Regions from separate parts of the Metapseudomonas phytobenefica genome, predicted to be linked through region 1. Evidence: predicted binding sites of a transcription regulator. Region 1 holds the regulator's gene; the other holds the start of a gene.
The links. Region 1 encodes sigma-54, which starts transcription at its own class of promoters, with help from an activator protein. Its sites were predicted from a motif close to ANTGGCATNNANNTTGCTNT; they were not measured.
Positions count from the first base shown of each region.

Region 2: a site for sigma-54 is predicted at 1,627-1,646, ahead of flgA (flagellar basal body P-ring formation chaperone FlgA). Genes of this name have one in related genera too.

Region 1 is NZ_JBHZGM010000001.1:369,388-372,737, forward strand. Features, by position in the region: gene lptA (lipopolysaccharide transport periplasmic protein LptA) at 1-71, shown strand, start outside; gene lptB (LPS export ABC transporter ATP-binding protein) at 71-796, shown strand; gene ACFW0B_RS01730 (RNA polymerase factor sigma-54) at 944-2,440, shown strand; gene hpf (ribosome hibernation-promoting factor, HPF/YfiA family) at 2,526-2,834, shown strand; gene ptsN (PTS IIA-like nitrogen regulatory protein PtsN) at 2,845-3,309, shown strand; gene rapZ (RNase adapter RapZ) at 3,319-3,350, shown strand, end outside.
Region 2 is NZ_JBHZGM010000008.1:25,290-28,639, reverse strand. Features, by position in the region: gene cheR (protein-glutamate O-methyltransferase CheR) at 1-604, opposite strand, end outside; gene ACFW0B_RS09080 (chemotaxis protein CheV) at 647-1,579, opposite strand; gene flgA (flagellar basal body P-ring formation chaperone FlgA) at 1,689-2,417, shown strand; gene flgM (flagellar biosynthesis anti-sigma factor FlgM) at 2,547-2,885, shown strand; gene ACFW0B_RS09065 (flagella synthesis protein FlgN) at 2,935-3,350, shown strand, end outside.

The DNA of each region.
Region 1 (3,350 bases):
ACGTGACCACTCCGCGTCCGCGGATCGACATGGTCATCCAGCCGAAGAAGAAAGAGCAGAAAGCACAGTAATGGCGACCCTCAAAGCCCAGCACCTGGCCAAGAGCTACAAGAGCCGCCAGGTGGTCCGCGACGTCAGCCTGTCAATCGACAGCGGTCAGATCGTCGGCCTCCTCGGCCCCAACGGCGCGGGCAAGACCACCTGCTTCTACATGATCGTGGGCCTGGTCAAGGCCGACCAGGGCCGCGTCCTGATCGACCACCAGGACGTCACCCACCAGCCGATGCATGGCCGCGCCCGCGCCGGCATCGGCTATCTGCCGCAGGAAGCCTCGATCTTCCGCAAGCTCAGTGTGGCGGACAACATCATGGCGATCCTCGAGACCCGCAAGGATCTCGACCGCGCCGCACGCCGCAAGGAACTGGAAAACCTGCTTCAGGAATTCCATATCAGCCACATCCGCGACAGCCTCGGCATGAGCCTGTCGGGTGGTGAGCGCCGTCGTGTGGAAATTGCCCGCGCGCTGGCCACGGCCCCCAAATTCATCCTGCTGGACGAACCTTTCGCCGGCGTGGACCCGATTTCCGTGGGCGACATCAAGCAGATCATCCATCACCTCAAGGCGAAAGGGATCGGTGTACTCATCACCGATCACAACGTCCGCGAGACCCTGGACATCTGCGAGACCGCCTACATTGTCAGTGACGGACAACTGATCGCCGAAGGTGATGCGGAAGCCATCCTGGCCAACCAGTTGGTAAAGGAAGTCTACCTGGGCCACGAGTTCCGCCTGTAGTCTCCCGCAACCGCGCCTACAAGACCGGTTGCGCGGGCTAGAAAAATCCTTCAAGGTCAGGCATATAATTTGCTTCCTGGTGGCGCTTCGGCGCCCTGTAGTGGATGGCGCGCAAGCGCCGGCGAATAAGGTGCTAAGCCCTCTGCCATGAAACCATCGCTAGTCCTCAAGATGGGCCAGCAGCTGACGATGACCCCGCAGCTGCAACAGGCCATTCGCCTGCTCCAACTCTCCACCCTGGACCTCCAGCAGGAGATCCAGGAAGCGCTGGAGTCCAACCCGATGCTCGAACGGCAGGAGGATGGCGACGATTTCGACACCTCCGACCCCATGGCCGAAGGCGATCAGCAACCCAGTTCCGGCAACCAGGAAGCCAGCTTCCAGGAGTCCAGCGTCGAGACCAATGCCGAAGCCATCGAAGATGGCGAATGGCACGAGCGCATTCCCAGCGAACTCCCCGTCGATACCGCCTGGGAAGACGTCTACCAGACCAGCGCCAGCAGCCTGCCGAGCAATGACGACGACGAGTGGGACTTCACCTCCCGCACTTCGGTTGGCGAGAGCCTGCAGAGTCACCTGCTCTGGCAACTCAACCTGGCGCCGATGTCCGATACCGACCGCCTGATCGCGGTAACCCTGATCGACTGCATCAACAACGACGGCTACCTCGAAGAGTCCCTTTCCGAGATCGTCGAAGCCTTCGACCCGGAACTCGGCATCGAGCTGGACGAAGTGGAAGTTGTCCTGCATCGCATCCAGCAATTCGAACCCGCCGGCGTTGGCGCTCGCGACCTTCGCGAATGCCTGCTCCTGCAACTGCGCCAGCTGCCTCCGGGCACTCGCTGGCTGGCCGAGGCCCAGCGCCTGGCCGGTGACTTCCTCGACCTGCTGGGCAGTCGCGACTACAGCCAGCTGATGCGCCGCATGAAGCTCAAGGAAGATGAACTGCGCCAGGTCATCGAATTGATCCAGGGGCTGAATCCGCGCCCCGGTTCCCAGATCGAAGCCAGCGAGCCCGAGTACGTGGTGCCGGATGTCATCGTCCGCAAGCACAACGAACGCTGGCTGGTGGAACTGAATCAGGAAGCCGTGCCGCGCCTGCGGGTCAATCCGCACTACGCCGGCTTCGTCCGTCGCGCCGACTCCAGCGCCGACAACACCTTCATGCGCAATCAGCTTCAGGAAGCGCGCTGGTTCATCAAGAGCCTGCAGAGCCGCAACGAAACACTGATGAAGGTCGCCACCCAGATCGTCGAGCACCAGCGCGGCTTCCTCGAATACGGCGACGAGGCGATGAAGCCTCTGGTCCTGCACGACATCGCCGAAGCCGTGGGCATGCACGAGTCCACCATCTCGCGCGTGACTACCCAGAAATACATGCATACGCCCCGTGGAATCTACGAGCTGAAGTACTTCTTCTCCAGCCACGTAAGTACTTCGGAAGGTGGCGAATGCTCGTCTACCGCAATCCGCGCCATCATCAAAAAACTGGTCGCAGCGGAAAATCCGAAAAAGCCATTGAGCGACAGCAAGATCGCTGGTTTACTGGAAGCACAGGGCATTCAAGTGGCCCGTCGCACAGTAGCCAAGTATCGCGAATCCCTTGGGATTGCCCCTTCCAGCGAACGCAAGCGACTGATGTGACGCGGAAATTGACCCACGCCAAAGTGTTCCGGTGGCAGGCCCGTTAGCCTGTTTCTAAATACACGGGCAATAAGGAGAAAGCGGTATGCAAGTCAACATCAGTGGACATCAACTGGATGTGACCGACGCCCTGCGCAACTACGTTGTCGAGAAGTTCGACCGTCTGGAGCGCCACTTTGACCGAATCACCAATGTTCAGGTGATCATGCAGGTCGAGAAACTCAAACAGAAAATCGAAGCCACTTTGCACGTCGCCGGCGGCGAGGTCGTTGCCAACGCGGAACATGAAGACATGTACGCTGCCATCGACCTGCTTACCGACAAGCTCGATCGCCAACTGATCAAGCACAAGGAAAAGCAATTGAACCGCCAGCAGGGTGCCACTGCCCGCTGACCCCTCCTCCATGATCCGACTCGAGCAAATCCTGACCCCCGGCCGTTCCCTCGTGAACGTGCCGGGCGGCAGCAAGAAACGCGTACTGGAACAGATCGCCAAGCTGGTCGCTCGCGACCTTCCCGACCTCGACAACCAGGACATCTTCGAAAGCCTGGTAGCCCGGGAGAAACTCGGTTCCACCGGTTTCGGCAACGGCATCGCCATTCCCCACTGCCGCCTCACTGGCTGTACGTCGCCCATCAGCGCCGTGCTGCGCCTTGATGCTCCAGTCGATTTCGACGCCATCGACGGCGCCCCGGTTGACCTGCTGTTCGTCCTGCTGGTCCCGGAAGCCGCCACCGATGAGCACCTTGAACTGCTCCGCCAGATCGCCAGCATGCTGGACCGCGGCGATGTGCGCGAACGCCTGCGCCAGGCTTCCGACAGCACCAGCCTCTACCAGGTGGTAGTGGACGTGCAGAGCGGACACTAGGGCTTCTCCATGCGCCTGGTCATCGTCAGCGGCCGCTCCGG
Region 2 (3,350 bases), on a different contig from region 1:
GGTTCAGCGGACGGAATTCCACCCGGCTGCGAATGGCCGGTTTTACCGCCCAGCGCCCCGGCCCCTTCTGATCGAAGTAGCGCGCCAGGCGTTCCGGGGACAGGCCCCGGCCCATGGCCAGGCTGTCGTATTCGCCGGAGCGGCAGGCAGCCAGCATGGAACTGGACAGGTCGGTTGCGACGATGCGCACGCCCGCCTTGAGCTGGCCGAGATTGATCTTCTCGAACTCGTCGATCGCCATCGAAATGGAGAACGGCTCCTGTCCCGAAGAACTCGCCGCCGACCAGATGCGCAGGGGCTGGTTCGGGTTGGCCTTGATCAACTCGGGGAGAACCCGGCTCTTGAGCACCTCGAAGGGATAGGTATCGCGGAACCACAGGGTTTCGTTGGTGGTCATGGCATCGATGACCTGCTCGCGCAGGCCGCCCCGGGAGAACCCCTGGATACGCTGGGTAAGCTCACCCAGGGTCTTGATGCCGTTCTGCTCCATCAGCTTGTTCAGCCGGCTGGACACCAGATACTGCTTGTTGCTGCCCAGCAGGATGCCGCAGGTCTTTTCCAGGAATACCCGGAACTGCTCGAACTCCACATTGCCTGAAGACACTAAGGGCGCCTCACCGATCTGTTTCCATGCCAGGGGGCCGAATCAGCCCCCGTCCGTTGCCTTGATGCGTTCCACGACTCGCGCCGCCAGGTCGTCGGGCTTGAACTTGGCGAGGAAGTCATCCGCCCCCACCTTCTTCACCATTGCCTGGTTGAACACGCCGGAAAGCGAAGTATGCAGGAGGATATGCAACTTCTGCATGCGCGGATCGTTGCGGATTTCCGCCGTCAGGGTGTAGCCATCCATCTCCGGCATCTCGATGTCGGAAACCACCATCAGCAGTTCCTGCTCAGGCGCCTTGCCCTCCTCCACCATCTCACGCAGGTAGTTGTAGGCCTGGCGCCCGTCGTTGAGGGCCTTGACCTCGACACCGACGGTTTCCAGGCAGCGGATCACCTGCTTTCGTGCAACCGACGAATCGTCGACGATCAGGACCCGCTTGCTGATGGCCTTGCTCTGGGTCTCGATATCGACCACACCTTCGGACACCACCTCGGAAGTTGGCGCCACTTCGGCGAGGATCTTCTCGACGTCGATGATCTCCACCAACTGCTTGTCGACCCGGGTTACCGCCGTCAGGTAATGCTCGCGACCGGTTCCCTTGGGTGGCGGATGGATCTCCTCCCAGTTCATGTTGACGATGCGCTCCACCGAGCGCACCAGGAACCCCTGCACCTTGGTGTTGTATTCCGTGATGATGACGAAACTGTTCTTCAGGTCATCCAGGCCTCTGCGCCCGGTCGCCATGGACAGGTCGAGAATCGGAATGGTACCCCCACGGATATTGGCGACCCCGCGTACCACCGGGCTGGACTTGGGCATCAGGGTAAGGCGGGGGCATTGCAGCACCTCCTTCACCTTGAACACGTTGATGCCGTAGAGCTGCGATCCGTCGAGGCGGAACAGCAGCAGCTCCAGGCGGTTCTGCCCGACCAGTTGGGTACGCTGGTTAACCGAATCCAAAACACCGGCCATGACCAGACTCCTGTTACAAGCCATTGAACGCCTGCTTCAACCTGGCAGGCGGCACGAGCCTTGCTTCTATGTTCGCATGAACACTATGACGACGCTTTTCCGACACTTGATGGCAAAACGCCGCAAATCGCTTGCGGCTGTTTTACCCGCTTTGTGCTGTCTCGGCTACAGCCCCGCGTCGAGTGCGAATCTGACGTCACCTGAAGTACTTATCGGCACAGCCGAAGGTTTTCTTGAGTTCGCCGTCGAAGAATATCTGCAGCGGAGCAATATTCAGGGCCGCAGCGAAATCCAGGTCAATCGCCTCGACCCACGCCTGCGCCTGGCGGAGTGCGACAAGGATTTGACGACCAGGCTGGAAAGCCCGGCCCAGCCGCTGGGACGCGTCACGGTAAGGATTCGTTGCGATGGCAGCGCCCCGTGGACGGTGTTCGTCCCGGCCCAGGTCAGGCTTTACCGTGAGGTGGTGGTGGTGACCCGGCCACTGCGCCGTGGAGCGCCGATCTCCGTCCAGGACGTGGCGGTCGCCGAACGCGACGTAGGCACCCTGAACCAGGGCTTCCTCACCGATCCGGTGCAGATCATCGGCCAGAAGACTACACGCGCCCTGCTCCCCGACCAGGTACTGGCGCCGCTGCACCTGCAGCAGGCCGAAGTGGTGAGCAAGGGCGACCAGGTGGTGATCAGCGCGGCGAGCGCCTCGATCAATGTCCACATGCCGGGAGAGGCCCTGGCAAATGGTGCGCCAGGCGAGCAGATCCGGGTGCGCAACCTGAGCTCCGGCCGCGTGATCAGGGCCCGCGTCAAGGCGCCCGGCCAGGTTCAGGTAGACATGTAGGCATGAATCCACTGGCACCGAAGCGGGCTGATTTCTTACACTCGGCCGGTGCGAAAGAATTTTCTAAAGTTATCCCGGACAGGGCCGATAAAACGGTAAGCGTCCAATCAGCGTCCGAGGTTCAGCACCATGGCTATCGACTTCAACCGGCTCAATAACGGCCCCCCCGCCGCCAACACGGGGCGTACCGGCAGCACCCAGACCAGCAAAAGCGAAACCGTCGCCAGCAGCCAGGCTGCTACGGCCCAGAACTCCGGCGAGCAGGCTCCGGCTGCCAAGAGCGGCGAGTCCGTGCAACTGAGCAGCGAGGCTCAGATGCTGCAGAAAGCCGGCGAAAAACTGCGCGACCTTCCCGTGGTGGACAAGGAGCGCGTTGAAAAACTCAAGCAGGCCATTGCCGACGGCACCTATCAGGTCGACAGCAAACGTGTGGCCAGCAAGCTGCTGAACTTCGAATCCCAGCGCTAGTCCACGGGCAGCGCTGGGGAACCTGGACGCCCGATCCCCCAGAGCGCGTATGCACGAAACCAACCTGCTTCAGCTGTTCACCGACGATATCGGCCACGCCCAGCGTTTGCTTGAGCTGCTGGACGAAGAATTCCAGGCCCTGGGCGAACGCGATCTCGTCCGCCTGGAGAAGCTGCTTGCCGACAAGCAGCCCCTGCTCGCCCAACTCGACCAGCATGGCCGCCAGCGCAGCCAACTTCTGGCCAGCCTCCAGCTGAGCGCCGACCGCGCCGGACTGCAGCAATTCGCCGAACGCTTCGCCCAGGGCCAGGACGTGCTCGAGCGCAGCGACGAACTGGGCGAGCTGCTCGAACGTTGCAAGGCGGCCAACGAGCGCAATGGCCGCCTGATCCGCGCCAATCGTGCATCGGTCGGCAGCATGCTCGGCATCCTGCGTGGCGGCGACACGCCCAGCCTCTATGACAG